One region of the Paenisporosarcina sp. genome, then DNA from elsewhere that is predicted to be linked to it. Evidence: riboswitches for the same ligand, from Rfam matches in the RefSeq annotation. Region 1 holds a riboswitch; the other holds the start of a gene.
What was found. Region 1 has a riboswitch for lysine ahead of AC3EA5_RS07905 (Na+/H+ antiporter NhaC family protein). Riboswitches for the same ligand answer to the same signal wherever they lie in the genome.
Positions count from the first base shown of each region.

Region 2: another riboswitch for lysine. It lies ahead of AC3EA5_RS04055 (aspartate kinase); the one in region 1 lies ahead of AC3EA5_RS07905 (Na+/H+ antiporter NhaC family protein).

Region 1 is NZ_JBYNRN010000021.1:43,262-52,731, forward strand. Features, by position in the region: gene AC3EA5_RS07900 (sodium-dependent transporter) at 1-444, opposite strand, end outside; gene AC3EA5_RS07905 (Na+/H+ antiporter NhaC family protein) at 636-2,207, opposite strand; lysine riboswitch at 2,349-2,533, opposite strand; gene yunB (sporulation protein YunB) at 2,584-3,348, opposite strand; gene AC3EA5_RS07915 (HD-GYP domain-containing protein) at 3,404-4,495, opposite strand; gene AC3EA5_RS07920 (bifunctional metallophosphatase/5'-nucleotidase) at 4,526-5,884, opposite strand; gene AC3EA5_RS07925 (sulfite exporter TauE/SafE family protein) at 5,897-6,721, opposite strand; gene AC3EA5_RS07930 (DUF72 domain-containing protein) at 6,709-7,581, opposite strand; gene sufB (Fe-S cluster assembly protein SufB) at 8,298-9,470, opposite strand, start outside.
Region 2 is NZ_JBYNRN010000012.1:160,763-170,232, forward strand. Features, by position in the region: gene AC3EA5_RS04035 (electron transfer flavoprotein subunit beta/FixA family protein) at 1-308, shown strand, start outside; gene AC3EA5_RS04040 (electron transfer flavoprotein subunit alpha/FixB family protein) at 346-1,320, shown strand; gene trxA (thioredoxin) at 1,893-2,207, shown strand; gene uvrC (excinuclease ABC subunit UvrC) at 2,261-4,051, shown strand; lysine riboswitch at 4,094-4,275, shown strand; gene AC3EA5_RS04055 (aspartate kinase) at 4,378-5,601, shown strand; gene AC3EA5_RS04060 (DnaJ family domain-containing protein) at 5,649-6,026, shown strand; gene AC3EA5_RS04065 (YslB family protein) at 6,067-6,483, opposite strand; gene AC3EA5_RS04070 (succinate dehydrogenase cytochrome b558 subunit) at 6,758-7,369, shown strand; gene sdhA (succinate dehydrogenase flavoprotein subunit) at 7,427-9,184, shown strand; gene sdhB (succinate dehydrogenase iron-sulfur subunit) at 9,187-9,470, shown strand, end outside.

The DNA of each region.
Region 1 (9,470 bases):
TGCAACTAATCCGCCAGCTTGACCAGGTACATCACCTAATTCTAGTACTGTACCGAATAAGAATCCTGCCGTGTCATCGCCCCAAGCTTGGTCGAATGAGTAGATTGTATATTTCATAGCCCATGCGATAATGACCGCATAATAGGTTGATATAACGAAGGAAACGAAAATTGCCCACCAGCCTAGCCATTCTGCTTTTTTACCGCCTAAACGGAAAAATGATAATGGAGCTGAACCACGATACTTATGACCCATGGTGAATTCTAGGATAAGAATTGGAATACCTGCAGTTAAAAGAGCGAATAAGTACGGGATAAAGAAAGCTCCTCCACCATTTTCATAAGCAACATACGGAAAGCGCCAAATGTTTCCTAGCCCTACCGCGGAACCGACTGCGGCTAATATAAACCCAGCTCTAGTTCCCCATTGAGAACGTTGTTCCATGTTTTTTCCCCCTTTTATTTCGCGCCCTAAATTACTATTGCAATATTAGGAAGCTTGTTTATTTTCAGATTATTTACTAATCTAAAAACAGTATACTATAGGGAATCAACTTGTCAAAGTGAATTTTCAAAAAAATGTACACATATAAAAAGTAAAAGCAAGGGTAAGCACCCTTGCTTTTCGAGAAATTTCTATTCAATTATTTTTGTTTCTTCTTTATTCATCGTCATATTAAAACCAATAAATAGTATTGCTAGAATAGCAATAACAACCCCTAATGATAACCATAAAGATTCAGTTAACCCTAATACCAGATAACCAACTGCCGCTACACCAGCTGATATAAGTGCATAAGGTAATTGAGTTGTTACGTGATCAATATGATTACTTCCCGCTCCAGTTGATGACAAAATCGTCGTATCAGAGATCGGTGAACAATGATCTCCAAAAACAGATCCTGCTAAAACTGCAGCTAGTGCTGGTAGTAACATTGTTGGCTCTGCATTAATCATAATGGTTCCAGCAATCGGTAGGAGTATACCAAAAGACCCCCATGAAGTTCCTGTGGCAAAGGCCATACCACCAGCTAATACAAATAGTAATACTGGAAGTAAACTAATAGGCAACTGTGAATCTGTAACGATTTTAGCCAAGTACTCACCAGTTGCTAATTCACCAATGATGAAAGTTAAAGCCCAAGCAAAAATTAGGATTAGAACTGCCGGTAACATCGACTGAAGACCACTTATGATCCCTTTTCCAATTAAACCGCTATTCGCTTTTTCATTTCGATTCATTTGCATAACGTATAAAAGAATTGAAACAATCGCTCCAGCGGTTCCGCCAATTAGAAGGGATTTTGGTACATCGGTATTCTCAAAAATTGCCCAAATATTAGCTTCACCTGCATTTACATAACCTGTCCAGACCATCGCAGAAATAGTAGCGATCACTAATGTAACGATAGGCAAAACTAAATCTCTAACCTTTCCATAATGGTGCACAGGAAATTCTTCTTTTAATTGACCAGGGATATCTTTTAATGGATCAAATAATTCCCCTGTTTCTCTTGCACGTTTTTCATGCTTTTTCATCTCAAGTAAATCAAAATCTGTTATAGCAACGAAAAACACCATCGCAAGAGCAGCAATGACATAAAAATTCATTGGAGCCATTAGTACGAATGCCGATAAAGGTGAATACGTAATGACAGATTGTGTTGCTAAAATTGTTCCAATTAAGCCAATTAAATAGGCTCCCCAACTTGAAACCGGTGAAACGACACAAACAGGTGCAGAAGTTGAGTCAATGAAGTACGCTAACTTCGCGCGAGAAACTCGGTGATGATCAGTTATAGGACGTGCAATTTGTCCAACAGCCAACGCATTAAAATAGTCGTCGATGAAAATAATAATACCTAAAAACGCAGTTAATAATTTGGCTCCACGACGCGTTTTAATATGTTTGACTGCCCATTCTGCAAATGCTCGGCTTCCTCCAGAAAGACTAACAAATGCAGTGATGATTCCTAATAAAAATAAGAAAAGAAGTATAAATACATTATACGTATTTAAGCCGCCATCCCAAAAAGTAATCTGGAATGATTTCCACAAAGTTGCAAGTGAATCTACAGGAGCAAATGAATGAATTAATAAAGCTCCTAACACGACACCCGCTCCAAGTGAAAGTAATACTCTTCTAGTAATGAGAACCATTACAATTGCAAGTATTGGGGGTAAAATAGAAAAAATTGTGCCTGACATAATGTTGCTTCCTCCTCCTTATGGGGGTGGACACAGAGAACGAGTAACCATACAAAAAAAGCTGACTCCATATACATTCATAAGAATGTCAGGAAGTCAGCCTCTACAAGTTGCGAATAGATTAATTAATGTACACTACCCACGATCTGTAGCTCACCATTTAAAGCAATATGCTTATAAATGACAGTGTTATTCTTGTTCAGAATAACCCCAGCATATGATAATGGACATTATCATAATACTTCGGCATAACTTCCTTTTGCATACGGTCTACGTTGTCATCCTCGCGTATGTTACTCATAAGCCATGCGGCCTCTACCCATCGATATAATTTTCATTTATTATCCTATCAATATATTCGTTTTTTTGCAAGAGATTACTCATCGGGAAGTTTTACTGGAACTTCGATGGAAGGTTGAACACCATCCCCTCGATTGAAAATTTGTGGTACTTGACCTTGAATTAACCCCATAGCGACGGGAATACGCTGTTCCACTACAGTTGTCTTGGTTGCTAAAGGAACGATCACTTGAACATTAACTTTAATTAAAATACTAACTTCTACATACGCATTATTAATACCAAATTCTCTAATGATTGGATCCACGTTCGACTTTACATTTCCAATCACATGAAATCTAATCGGTATTTTGGGTCCTAAATTACCGAGTAAAGGAATATTTGTCGCTTGCCCAATAGGAACAAAAAAGACGATTCCGCCTTGATCTTCCATAGCCTCAGTATCATATTCAATATCATCTAGGTATGGAAGATGGTCTAAATTCCCTTCCTCAGCCTGTTCTAAATGCGTTTGTACTAAATTGGTCGTATCCGCTAACACACGATTAATAATTTCAGTATTAAATTTAGTGGTCACCATATTAGATTGATCAGATGGTACATGTTCAATAATATCGTTTACGTCTAAAACATTTGAGATACGCGTGTTAATTGCTTTACTAATTACTAATGAGGCTATTTTCGTTGATTGCACTTCTGCATACTGTAGGTAGGTTGGGGTTAAACGTACGTTCACGACATAAAACAATGCAGCCACGGACAAAATAATACACAACAGAATGATTGGTAACAGATTTTGTCTTTTCTTGCTTGATTTATTCGTTACTTTTGGTAGTTTCAAACAAAAATCCTCCTTCTCTATGGTACGAGGAATAGGAGGATTTTATGTCTTCATTTTAATTAAAATCGAGTTCCACTTTGTCGATAACTAGCTCATTATTATGTAATAAGTCAAGTTCATAGGTCGCATTTAACAACTCACCATCTTCTTCAAAAATTCTAACCCATGGACGTGTAGGCATATGCTTGTTTTGTTTAGAAATAATGCCACGACTATCATTTGACAGAACAACAGTTGTCCCATTCGGGTAATGCGCAATAATTTGACTAAAGGCTTGAACTACTTTTGCATCGTACAATGTGCCCTTCCCAGCTTCTAAAATAGCAATTGCTTGTGACGGGATCATTTTCATTTTATAGACACGGTTCGAGGTAACCGCATCAAATACATCTGCAACAGCAATAATTTTGGCATATGGATGAATTTCAAAATCGATCAACCCTCTAGGATAACCACTTCCATCCAATCTCTCATGATGTTGAAAAGCACAATGCGCTATCAATAATGAGATGGAGTGAACATTCCTTAACACATCAAAACCTGCTGTTGTGTGCTTTCGAATTTCACTGAACTCTTCTTCTGAAAGTCGTCCTGGCTTTAATAGAATGTCTTGCGGAACCAACATTTTTCCAACGTCATGCAATAGTGCTCCTAAAGCGATTTGTCGAATTTCTTCAACTGAATAGTTCATTTCTTTCGCAATAGCTATAGCATAAGTGCTGACTTGAAATGAATGTTGATAAATATAGTTATCATACATGAAAACATCGCCGATGATAGTTAAAACATCTTCATTCGATAAAATGTTATTTAATAGATCATCGATAATCGAGTAAAGAGCTTTTGATTGTTGATCGATAAAAAAGGAAGCTTGTCCTTTTTTTGCGCCTTGAATAGCTTTGAACGTTTGGGTTATTTCTGTAACTGCTCGTTTCCTTACTTCAATCGGTACAGTATCAAGAGATTCTATGTCTCTTGATATTTCATCTTGAATATATACATATTGAACATTTAAATCAATTAACCGTTCGATGATTCGACCGGTAACCTCCACATTTTCTTGCAATAAAGGATGCCCAGCTTCATTCCAAATCGTCCGCCCTATAATCATTCCTTCTTTTAATGTCTTGATTGATATTAATCTCATGGTTCTCTCCACTTCGTGTAAATCCCAGAATTATTTTTGTTTTTTTCCATACCAAATAAAAACGTCTCTCAGAAAATCTGGCATAAAGTAGGCTTTTTTAGCTTCTTTTAAACTCGGAAAAAAGTAACCGAATGTAAACATATCTAAAGTTGCCAATCTGATTAACTTGTTTGGATTTACAAGTTCGTTCTTAATGTACAATTCATTGTCTACAATTTTCATGTTATAAGCAATCATTTTTCCCATTATTGAACCTCTAAATCCAAGACCCTTAATCTCTAGATTTGGCCATTCTTGGTTTAATGACTGATGATATACATCGAGTAACTCTAAATACGTAAGTTCGATTACACACGGATTGATCGGATGAGGTAATATTTGATGCACGTGTAAAGAGGAGACATCTCCACTTTTTAAATCATCGAGAAATATTCCCGCATTGAAAAGGGCACAATCTGCATCACAATAACTCACCATTGCCTCTCCAAAATAAGCCGACAAAGCTGAATCTTGGAACCATTGTTTTTCTAACGTTTCCTTTTGATGAAATTCAAAGGTTTTCATCTTTTCTTTTCCGATTCGTTCGAGTTCAGTCACTTTTTGAAGTTCATGTTGAACTGTTGGCAATTCATTCGCATCGTAAAGAATGGCCTTTTTCTTTCGAATTTCATTTGTAATTAAATCAAAATCGACTGTAACTTGACCAACAAATTGACCGAATTTACCTGCTGCCGCTAGTAACACGTTATCCACTATTTTCCCATCGTGCAATACATGATGTGTATGAGCTCCAAATATAACATCTATTTCAGGGAATTGAGCAGCCATTTTTTCATCTTCATGTATACCTAAATGAGATAAACAAATAAGGATGTCTACATCTTGAGTTAATTGTTCTAGAGACTTTTGTATAGCTTCAAAAGCAGATGTTACTTTCCAGCCTAAACGCTCGTAGAAAGATGAAAATTCCGCTGTTACAGCGATGATTCCGATTTTAGTCCCCTTCGATGTTTGCTTTACAACGTAAGGTTTCACCCAATTTGGTCGATTGCCATTTTCATCAAATAAATTACCCACCACAACATCAAAATGAGCATCCTCATATAGGGTATCAAGGTCATCGTGAGGCAAAGTAATCCCTTCGTTGTTGCCAATGGTAACAACATCATATTGTGCATGATTTAAAAGCTGTGTATTTCCTTTTCCAAGCGTACCTTCAGTGAAAATATGCGACCGGTCAATATGATCACCGATATCAAATGCAAAGCTAGAGTCACCTTCCTCTTGATGCCATTTTTTCCGTGAAGTCAACAAATCGTCAATTCTCGGCCAATGTTGAAAATGACTATGCAAATCATTCGTATGATAAAAATGGATGGTTTCTAGCATTCATTAATCTCCTTACCCGAGTAATCCAGCAACAATTGAACGAATTCCTAGTAATAATAAAATAATTCGAAGTGCGAACACTAATGTTTCCGATTTAATTTTTTGATTTAAGTAAGCACCAATCTTAGCACCAATATAGGCTGCTGGAATAACCGGTATTGTATATAACCAAGGAACATTCCCTAATGAGATATGGCTAACAGAATTGACAAGTGCTGATAGAAAGACCATAAACATCGATGTACCCACCGCCACATGAGGCGGAAATAAGAATAACAAGATCATTGCCGGAACAAGAATTGAACCTCCGCCAATCCCGAATAAGCCTGAAGCAAATCCAACTCCGAAGGTAAGTAGAAGTGCAAACCATATAGGATAGCCATATACAAAAGAGTTACCTTGTGGATCGATAAATGTTTTTTTCTTGCTGTTATCAACAAATATATGTATAGGTTTTAAATATTTTCGTACGAGTAGTAATGTAGCTAATAGAATTAATAGTATGCCAAAATATAAATTGAAGGATGGCAAGTCCAATCCTTTATTCACAATAGCACCAAGAATTGTACCTGGAACACTACCTATAAAGAAAATGGTTCCACTCTGATAATCGACGGTCTTTGACTTCATGTAGGACAAAGTAGAGGCAAGACCAGTGAAAATCATCATAATTACGGACAGTCCCACTACATTTTGTGGTGTAATACCAGGAATTAAACCTAATGACCCTCCAAAAAAAAGTGTGGCAGGGACTAAAATAACGCCTCCACCTAATCCGACTAATGCACCGACTACCCCAGAGAGCAAACCGATGATTGCTAAAATTATATATTCCATTCTGACTCTCCTCCAAATATGTCTAATTGCTTAGGGTTTAAACCTTCATATTGAATATGTAACTTTTTCATGACTTGTTTGGCATTATTAGCAGCATGTCCACCGGAATTATTATTGAATAGAACCGTGACTTTTTTAGATTGTTTAGATAAGTGATGAATGACTTGAACAATTTCATCTAATTCCGCTTCATTGTAATCATACAAGTACCTGATTTCTCGCCATTTTTGTGCATCTCCTGGATTTCGCCAACCATGCACATTGCGACCATGAAGACGAAATAAAGTATGATCCTTACGACTGGCTACAGGCACTAACGGAATACTTCCTTGACCAGATTGTGGTTCATCACAAACTGAATGAATAAATTCATATTCAGTTAAAAACTCAATGGTTTTCTGCCTATATTGCGGCTCATACCAAGATTGATGTCTAAATTCAATGGCGACAGGCATGTCCAAAAATGACTCTTTGAGCATTTTTATGTAGTCCACATTGCCTTTAATACATTCAAACCATGGTGGGAATTGTACAAGAATCATGCTCAATTTTTCTGCTTCGATTAAAGGTGTTAAGGAATCCTTATAACGGGTCATCATTTCTTCTGTTGATTGAAATGGAGATTCCCCTCTTAAATGACCTGTAATGCCTTGATAAGCTTTAACAATAAATTTAAAATCTTGTGGAGTTTCATTAATCCATTTTCTCATATTGCGTTCTGGTTGAACGGCATAGAAGGCAGCATCAAGTTCCACTACTGGAAAGTGTGCACTATAATCCATTAGCTTTTCATGAGATTTGGTTTCTGGTCGATAAACATCGGGATGGTCTCCCCATCCTGTTAACCCGATATGGATCATTTCCACTCACACTCCATTTGTCATTTATCATATCACATTCATTTAACAAACTTGAAAACACAGCTTTTAATATTTCTCTCAAATAATGATGGATTTGAGTCAATTGCTAAATGATAAAATCATTATCTTGTTCCGCTACAGGTGGTCGCTTTCCGCGGGCGGTCCGTGAGCCTCCTCATTCGCTTTGCTCACTGCGGGGTCTCACCTGGACCCGCTATTCCCGCCGGAGTCGCCACCTTCCGCTACACGAACAAAATCTCAAATAATAGTTGTTGAAACTTTTCAGTAAATATATTTATCTAAATTTAAAAGGTGGGTGGGAGATATTGATTCTTTACTACTTTTTTAAGTGTTTTTGAAAATAACTCGAAGATGAAGTTTGATTTCATATAATTTCTTACTTAAAACTTTAAGCTGATTGAAATGGTAGCGGCGACTCCGAGGTGATTAGCACGAGCCTTTAGACCCTGGGCTGAACATTGCGAAGGAAGCGGCTAATTGTAGAACAAAGACTAAAAACGCCACGTCCTGTGGCAACGTCTTTGAAACCAACTTCCTGTTGGCCTCCTCCGGAAAGTGTCCGCTAAGATGAAAATCAGCTACTTTCTAAGAGAGAATGTATATATCAAGTCAACTTTCTCTTCAATTAATTCACTGATCTTCCATTGAATAATAAGAAAACCCCGCCCAAAGGCGAGGTTAAGGATATTCGAAGGTTAGCCGATTGAGCCTTCCATTTCGAATTTAATTAGTCGGTTCATTTCTACCGCATATTCCATCGGTAATTCTTTTGTGAATGGTTCGATGAAGCCCATAACAATCATTTCTGTCGCTTCTTCTTCAGAGATTCCTCTGCTCATTAAGTAGAACAATTGCTCTTCAGAAACTTTAGAAACTTTTGCTTCATGCTCTAACGACACATTGTCATTTAAAATTTCGTTATAAGGAATCGTATCAGAAGTCGATTGATTATCCATAATCAACGTATCACATTCGATATTTGAACGTGCACCTGAAGCTTTAGGTCCAAAACGAACAATCCCACGGTAAGTAACCTTACCACCTTGTTTAGAGATTGATTTAGAAATAATCGTTGAAGATGTATTTGGTGCTAAGTGAATCATTTTTGCTCCAGCATCTTGATGTTGCCCTTTACCTGCAAGCGCAATAGACAATGTCATCCCACGAGAACCTTCACCTTTTAAGATGACCGCTGGATATTTCATTGTTAACTTAGAACCAATGTTTCCATCAATCCATTCCATTGTTGCATTTTCTTCACATACTGCACGTTTCGTTACTAGGTTATAAACGTTATTTGCCCAGTTTTGAATCGTTGTGTAACGGCAATATGCATCTTTTTTAATGATAATTTCAACTACCGCACTGTGAAGTGAGTTTGTTGTATAAACAGGTGCCGTACAACCTTCTACATAGTGAACTGACGCGCCTTCGTCAACAATGATCAACGTACGTTCGAATTGACCCATGTTTTCTGAGTTAATACGGAAATACGCTTGTAATGGCGTATCCACTTTAATACCCGGTGGTACATAAATAAATGATCCACCTGACCAAACTGCTGAGTTTAGTGCAGCGAATTTGTTGTCAGTATTAGGAATTACAGTAGCCCAATGCTTTTTAAACAATTCTTCATTTTCTAGAAGAGCTGAGCCTGTATCTTTAAAGATAATCCCCATATCTTCTAATTCTTTTTTCATATTGTGATAAACAACTTCAGATTCATATTGAGCAGATACACCAGCTAAATATTTTTGTTCTGCTTCAGGAATTCCAAGTTTATCAAAAGTACGTTTGATTTCTTCAGGAACTTCATCCCAAGAAGTTTGTGTCATTTCAGATGGTTTTACGTAGTACGTAATTTCATC
Region 2 (9,470 bases), on a different contig from region 1:
TTAGAGATGTTGAAGGGGATTCAGAAGTTATTGAAACTTCTTTACCACTTTTAGTAACAGCTCAACAAGGTTTAAATGAACCACGTTATCCTTCACTTCCAGGGATTATGAAAGCTAAAAAGAAACCATTGGATGAAGTGGAACTAGACGATTTAGATATTGATGAAGACGATGTTGTTGCAAAAACGGAGACAATCGACATTTACTTGCCTCCTAAAAAAGAAGCAGGTCGCGTATTAGAAGGCGACATTTCTGCTCAAGTAACAGAATTAGTACAGTTACTTCGTACAGAAGCAAAAGTCATATAATCGGATCTGAACATTTGTATTGGAGGGAAAACACATCATGACAAAAAAAGTTATCGTTTTAGGTGAAGCGCGTGAAGGCGTTTTACGTAATGTATCGTTTGAAGCAATTGCAGCTGCTAAAAAAATATCTGGTGGCGGAGAAGTTGTCGCTATTTTACTAGGAGATTCTGTACAAGCTTTAGGAAATGAAATGATTCATTATGGGGCAGATCGTGTTGTTACGGTTGAACATCCTCATTTAAAAACATATACATCTGACGGCTATAGCCAAGCATTCATGGCTGTCGTTGAAAATGAAAAACCAGATGCTGTTGTCTTTGGGCATACTGCATTAGGTAAAGACCTATCTCCAAAAGTAGCAAGTAAATTGCAATCAGGATTAATTTCTGATGTTACTGATATTGAAGGAGAAGGAGATGGTGCAGTATTCATTCGCCCAATCTTCTCTGGTAAAGCTTTTGAGAAAGTAAAAATCAAGGAAGGAATCGTCTTTGTAACGATTCGTCCAAACAATATCCAACCTCTTGCACATGATGAAAGCCGTTCTGGTGACGTGTCATCTGTGAGTGTAGATATTACGAACCTTCGAACGATTATTAAAGAAGTAGTGCGTAAATCAACTGAAGGCGTTGATTTATCAGAAGCGAAAGTAATCGTTGCTGGTGGTCGTGGAGTGAAGAGTGAAGATGGTTTTGAGCCATTAAAAGAACTTGCTGACCTATTAGGTGGTGCAGTAGGAGCTTCTCGTGGTGCCTGTGACGCTGATTACTGTGATTATTCACTTCAAATCGGTCAGACTGGTAAAGTTGTAACACCAGATTTATATATTGCAGCAGGTATTTCGGGAGCGATTCAACATTTGGCTGGTATGTCAAACTCGAAAATCATCGTTGCCATTAATAAAGACCCAGAAGCGAATATCTTCAAGGTAGCTGACTATGGTATTGTTGGAGATCTTTTCGAAGTAATCCCAATGCTTACTGAAGAATTCAAAAAAATGAAATCAAATTAATGAACTAAACTCCGTGCATTATGTACGGAGTTTTCTTTTTTTATATATTACTTTTTAATTGAAGAATTTGATCTTATTTCTTATATACTAACTAGTTCTTGATACAACAGATATTCCAGTATGCAATCTTACCCTTAGAAGCTCAAAGTCACACCCATTCGTTGTGATTTTTTAATATCAAATGTGACATATTAACGTTTTATAAACACTCATTATTACATTTAGAATCTTTTCTATTGATTGAAATGGAGGCGGCGACTCCTGGGGGAATGGCACGAGCTTTAGACCCTGGACTGAGCATCGCGAAGGAAGCGGCTAAAGCCGTGCCCCCCGGAAAGCGACCGCTGCAATGGAAATCAACAGTTTTCATGTGTACTACTAAACCTCTTATGAATATCTCTAGGGATTTAGAATTGCTTCTAAAATGAAAATTAAATCCGGAAGAATATAATATTTGTATGGTAACATTACGGAATTTTACACTCATTCAATTTCAAGCAAAAAATTCGCATGGATATTTGACGCATGATATACTACGTCTAGAGTTTGTATTTTTAAGGAGGAATTTTATTATGGCAATTGTACACGGAACAGATCAGAGTTTTTCAAATGAAATTTCAAACGGTTTAGTATTAGTAGATTTTTGGGCACCTTGGTGTGGGCCATGTAAAATGATCGCTCCAGTATTAGAAGAATTAGATGGTGAAATGAGCGAAACAGTGAAAATTGTCAAAGTAGACGTTGATGAAAATCAAGAAACAGCAAGCAACTTTGGAATTATGTCAATTCCTACATTAGTACTTTTTAAAGATGGGCAACCAGTTGATAAAGTAGTAGGTTTCCAACCAAAAGAAGCATTAGCTCAATTAGTACAAAAACACGCATAATACAAAAACCGGGAACCCTAAGGGCCCGGTTTTTTTTACAGGTGATGATAATGATAAATGAATTAATCGAACAAAAATGTTCTATCCTACCAGATCAACCAGGCTGTTATTTAATGAAAGACCGTCAAGGGACGATTATTTACGTTGGTAAAGCCAAAGTATTAAAAAATCGAGTCCGTTCTTATTTTACTGGGAGTCATGATGGTAAAACACAAAGACTAGTCAATGAAATAACTGATTTTGAATATATTGTGACTTCTTCTGATATCGAAGCACTGATTCTCGAATTAAATTTAATTAAAAAACATGATCCTAAATACAACATCATGTTAAAAGATGATAAAACGTATCCATATATTAAAATTACAGGCGAAAAACATCCGAAGCTAATCACTACAAGACAAGTTAAGAAAGACAAAGGTAAGTACTTCGGTCCTTATCCTAATGCCTATGCAGCAAGTGCTACTAAAAAGTTACTTGATCGCCTGTATCCGTTAAGAAAATGTCCAACACTACCCGATCGTGTATGTTTATATTATCACCTTGGGCAATGTTTAGCTCCTTGTGTTAAACCGATTGAGCAGGATTCTTATCGAGAAATTATCGATCAAATAACCAAGTTTTTAAATGGTGGATACCAACAAGTGAAAAAAGAGTTGACGGAGAAAATGTCCTCAGCTGCAGAAAACTTGGAATTTGAGCGGGCAAAAGAATATCGAGATCAAATTATGCATATCGAAACGGTAATGGAAAAACAAAAAATCACGACGAATGATTTTACGGATCGAGATATCTTTGGTTTTTCTGTCAATAAAGGATGGATGTGTGTTCAAGTTTTCTTTGTAAGACAAGGAAAGCTGATTGAACGTGATGTTTCCCTTTTTCCTTTGTACCAAGATCCAGATGATGAATTCCTAACGTTTTTAGGCCAGTTTTATGATAAACCACATCATATTTTGCCAAGAGAAATTTACGTTCCACAAAGTGTGGATTTAAATATGGTCAATCAACTTTTGAATGTGAAAGTGGCTTCACCAAGCCGAGGAAAGAAAAAAGAAATGATTGATTTAGCTACTAAAAATGCTGAAATTGCGCTAAAAGAAAAATTCCATTTAATCGAGCGTCAGGATCAGCGAACGATCGGTGCATGTGAGGAACTTGGAACAGCTATGAACATAGCGACACCTCTAAGAATCGAAGCTTTTGATAATTCACATATATATGGTGCTGACGCTGTATCAGCCATGGTTACATTTGTAGATGGTAGACCTTACAAAAAGGACTATCGAAAATACAAAACCAAAACGGCAGCCCGTCATGATGACTACGGCGCTATGCGTGAAGTCGTAAGAAGAAGATATACTCGAGTATTACAAGAGGGATTACCTCTTCCTGACTTAATCATTATCGATGGTGGGAAGGGACAAATGGAAATCGCCAGGGAAGTCATTGAAGACGAGCTTGGTTTGTCAATTCCTATTGCGGGTTTAGCAAAAGACACAAAACACCAAACTGCTTCGTTGTTGTATGGCAATCCAATTGAAATTATTCAATTGAAGCGAACAAGTGAAGCCTTTTATTTATTACAACGCATTCAAGATGAAGTTCATCGATTTGCGATTACTTTCCATAGACAACAACGTGGGAAAAACACCATTGCCTCTGCTCTTGATGGATTTGAAGGCATAGGTCCAAAACGCAAAAAAATGTTATTAAAACATTTTGGATCTGTTAAACGAATTAAAGAAGCATCAATTGAAGAACTTAAAGCGTCTGGCTTACCACAACAAATTGCAGAATCAGTATCGTCCTATTTTAAAAACGAGTCATTGTCAAATGAGTAATATTATGATATTGTAAACACACTGAAATTGAATCACTTGAAAAGTGATGATAGAGGCGCGAAAATCATTAGTACCCTGCTGGAGGATAGAACAGATCCTATGATTGCAGATGAAAGGGAAATTCGCCGAAGTTCGACAATCCTGTTTAAATTGTCGCGCTGGTTTTGCATTGAATAAATGCAAGATTGTCAGAATCTAATCGATTCTGGAGGGCTATCTCACATGGACGCTTCTTATGAACGTACATGATTAGAGACAGCTTTCTACGAAAAATCGTGGATAAGCTGTCTTTTTTTAGCTTCTTTGGATATAAGGGAGAGTTACTATTGAGTCGAATTGTTATGAAATTTGGTGGAACATCAGTAGGGAATACAGAAAGAATTCGAAATGTAGCACAACGTGTCATTCGTGAGACAGCTAAAGGACATGAGATAATAGTCGTCGTATCTGCTATGGGTAAAACAACGGATGAATTAGTTAAGTTAGCAAAGGATTTAGCATCTGAACCATCCAAGAGGGAAATGGATATGCTTCTTTCTACTGGAGAACAGGTAACGATATCATTATTAACGATGGCACTTAAACATATGGGGCAGGACGCGATTTCATATACAGGTTGGCAAGCTGGAATCGGTACGGAATCTATTCATTCGAATGCTCGAATTGAACATATCGATTCTACACGCATTGAACAATCGTTGCGTGATGGAAAAGTTGTAGTGGTTGCTGGTTTCCAAGGGATGGATTCATTTGGAGAGTTAACAACCTTAGGCAGAGGAGGATCTGATACAACTGCAGTAGCATTAGCTGCTTCTTTGAATGCTAAACAATGCGATATTTATACGGACGTTGATGGAATTTATACTTCCGATCCTCGTTATGTTGATCAAGCACGCAAATTATCCGAATTATCCTATGATGAAATGTTGGAACTAGCTAACTTAGGAGCGGGTGTTTTACACCCTCGCGCAGTTGAATTCGCGAAAAATTATGGTATTCCGCTTAGCGTCCGCTCAAGTTTATCTGACGAAGAAGGCACAATATTATTGGAGGAACCAACAATGGAAAAAAATCTAATTGTTCGTGGAGTTGCATTTGAAACAGAGATTGTGCGATTAACAATCGGTTATGAGATTCCTTTTAATGGATCACTGGCAAAGATATTTACGACGTTAGCAAAAAACCATATTAACGTAGATATTATTGTACAAAGTATCATGGAAGGGACACAACCAAGTGTTTCATTTTCCATCAAAAAAGAAGATTTCGCTGAATGTATTCAAGTGTTAGAAACAAATAAAGAAAACTTGGGATACCAATCTTCAAATTTTGAAATTGGATTAGCTAAAGTATCGATTGTTGGGTCCGGAATGGTTTCCAATCCAGGTGTAGCTGCCCAAATGTTTGATCGATTACGAATTGAAGGTATCCCAGTTAAAATGGTAAGCACGTCAGAGATTAAGGTATCTGTTGTAGTGCCAGAAGTGGATATGATTCGAGCAACTAAAGCTTTACATGATGAATTTGGTTTAGCTGCAATTCCTGTTTAATGGAATTTCATGGTATAATCAGTCCATATAGATCATGAGAGGCTGTGGTGAATTTGAACTGGCATATCGTGGAGGACTTAATAAAAAAAGCACAACGTGACGGTCAATTTGAAAATCTCCCTGGTGCAGGGAAACCCTTACCACCAGATGAGTTTGCTCATTATCCAGAGGATATTCGAGTGGTCATGCGCATTCTTAAAAATTCGGGGCATGATGATGAAGCTCAGTTCGTTAAAGAAGAAATGGGCGAATTACAACTACAAATGAAACGTGCAACTCATCAAGAGAAAACGGAGCTTGAGAAACAGTATAATCAAAAATTGACACAGATGAACCAGCTTTTATCGAAAAAAGGCATTCAAACAAATAGCAATGCATTTAAACAATATCAATCCCAAATTGATGCGAAGTTGAAGTGGGATTAAAAAACTGGCAAGACACCTTAAACGCGTGTCTTGCCAGTTTTTATATTGCTTCTTTTAAATCCCACTTCACATGGAAAAGAATCTGGTTTTTCTTTAGAGCCTTTTCTTCGTAACATTCAGTTAAGAATCCACCTAGTTTTTGTTGTTGCTGTGCGAGAAAGCCGGCTTCTAATTTAAAACAACGTTGTTGCATATTCAATAATTCAGCATCACCAGTTAATTCATAAAAAGCTTCGTCTTTATCCAATTTAACGAGACGAAGATCACCCCAACCAGCTTCCTTAAAAAAGCTAATCGCTTCATCCATAGAGAACATTTGAAATTTTCGAGCTAGTTCTTTACCCGACCAATATAATATATCCTCTTCATGTTTGCCTAAGATAGAAGCTAAAACATGATCTCTAATTAATTCGTACCCAAACGTAGGCATAGTTGTTTTTTCTTCATTTTCTGTCATAATCAATCCCGCTTTCATTGAATTTTCATTGGAAAAAATAATCGATTTTAGAATTTTCATTGAACAAGGCAGGATTTATTGTCAAAATTGAGCATATTTCTGCTTTTTTGAGTCGTGATTGTTCACGCACCTTGTCTTGACGCTCCTTTGTGTGAAGAGTACAATGGACATGTCATAATATTGTACCATGATGAAATATGCAGTCAATCTGCTTTCATAAATATGAAGGCAAATATTGGTCTGCCTATTTTAAGTACTAAGGGGGGTAACAGTCTTGTCGAAAGATCGTGAATTTTATTTGCGTCGATTGCATTCACTTGTTGGGATAATTCCAGTTGGTTTGTTTTTGGCACAACATTTAGTTGTTAACCATTTCGCAACTAAAGGAGCAGAATCATTTAACACAGCAGTTCACTTTATGGAAAGTTTACCATTCGTATTATTCTTGGAATGGTTTGTCATTTACATTCCACTAATGTTCCATGCGTTTTATGGTCTGTACATAGCTTTTACAGCGAAAAACAATCCACAACGTTATGGAACATTCCGAAACTGGATGTTTGTTTTACAACGAATTACCGGAATCATTCTTGTTGTGTTTATCGCATGGCATATATTTGAAACTAGATTCCAAAAGGCAATTGGTGCTCAAGAAGTTAACTTTAACATGATGGCTGATATTTTAGCGAGTCCATTAATGTTTGCATTTTACGTGATAGGTGTTGTATCTGCAACATTCCACTTAGCAAACGGAATATGGTCATTCTTAGTAAGCTGGGGTATCACTCAATCACCTACTTCACAACGAATTTCAACATATGTGACAATAGGTATCTTCTTAGCATTAACTGTAGTCGGCGTTCGAGCACTTCTTGCATTCGTGTAAAAAGTTAAATGAATTGAAAGCGCTTGACTACTACTAGAAAGAGGAGTGAGAAAAATCATGGCAAAAAGTAAATTGATTGTTGTCGGTGGCGGTTTAGCCGGTTTAATGGCAACAATTAAAGCGGCCGAAGAAGGCACGCCTGTAGAATTATTTTCTCTAGTTCCTGTTAAACGCTCACACTCTGTTTGTGCACAGGGCGGGATTAACGGAGCTGTAAATACAAAAGGGGAAGGTGACTCACCTGCAATTCACTTTGACGATACAGTATATGGTGGGGATTTCTTAGCAAACCAACCGCCTGTACAAGCAATGGCTGAAGCAGCACCTGGTATTATTCGTCTATTAGATCGTATGGGTGTAATGTTTAACCGTACACCTGAAGGTTTACTAGATTTCCGTCGTTTTGGTGGTACTATGCACCATCGTACGGCTTTTGCTGGAGCAACAACAGGTCAACAATTATTGTACGCACTTGACGAACAAGTTCGTCGTTATGAAGTAGATGGTCTTGTAACGAAGTATGAAGGATGGGAATTCCTTGGAGCTATTTTAGACGACGAAGGTGTTTGTCGTGGTGTAATGGCTCAAAACTTAACTTCTATGGAAATTCGTGCATTCCGCGGTGACGCTGTGATTATGGCTACTGGTGGACCTGGAATTATCTTTGGAAAATCAACGAACTCTGTAATCAATACAGGTTCTGCAGCATCAATCGTTTATCAACAAGGAGCTCATTATGCAAATGGTGAGTTCATTCAAATACATCCTACTGCTATCCCTGGTGATGACAAGCTTCGCTTAATGTCAGAATCAGCACGTGGTGAAGGTGGACGTATTTGGACATATAAAGACGGCAAACCATGGTATTTCTTAGAAGAAAAATATCCAGCGTATGGAAACTTAGTACCACGTGATATTGCGACTCGTGAAATTTTTGATGTTTGTGTTAATCAAAAACTTGGTGTAAACGGTGAAAACATGGTGTACTTGGATCTTTCACATAAAGATCCAAAAGAATTGGATATTAAACTTGGTGGAATCATTGAGATTTACGAGAAGTTCACAGGTGAAGATCCACGTAAACTTCCGATGAAAATTTTCCCGGCTGTTCACTATTCAATGGGTGGATTATGGGTTGATTATGATCAAATGACAAGCATTCCAGGATTATTTGCTGCTGGTGAATGTGATTACTCTCAGCATGGCGCAAACCGTCTTGGAGCAAACTCATTATTGTCTGCTATTTATGGCGGTATGGTCGCAGGACCAAATGCAGTTCACTACATGAGTGGTCTTAAAACTCGTGCAGAAGATATGCCTTCAACTATTTTTGATGCACATATTGCATCTGAACAACAAAAATGGGATGAAACAATGGCTTTAAATGGTACTGAAAATGCTTACGTCTTGCATAAAGAGCTTGGCGAATGGATGACAGATAACGTAACAGTTGTTCGTTATAACGACCGTTTAAAAGCAACAGATGAAAAAATTCAAGAATTACTTGAGCGTTATAATAATATCAATATCAATGACACGCAAAAATGGTCTAACCAAGGTGCTACATTTACGCGTCAGTTGAAAAATATGCTATACTTGGCTCGCGTAATTACATTGGGAGCTTTAAACCGTGATGAGAGTCGTGGTGCTCATTACAAACCAGATTTCCCAGAACGTAATGACGAGCAATTTATGAAGACTACAATGGCGAAATTCGACCCTGCGACAGGTGCTCCAATTTTCCATTATGAAGAGATCGATGTTTCCTTAATTCCACCACGTAAACGTGACTATTCAGCGAAAGGGGATCATTAATAATGGACGCAACAGCAACTAAGACCGTCGTTCTTGAGATCCTTCGCCAAGATTCTACTGATTCAACACCATATTGGGAAAAATTCGAGTTAAACTATCGTCCAAATATGAATGTCATTTCTGCATTAATGGAAATTCGTCGTAATCCAGTCAACGTTGATGGAAAACAAACGACTCCAGTTAACTGGGATATGAACTGTTTGGAAGAAGTTTGTGGTGCGTGTTCTATGGTCATTAATGGCCGTCCACGCCAATCATGTACGGCTCTTATCGACCAATTAGAGCA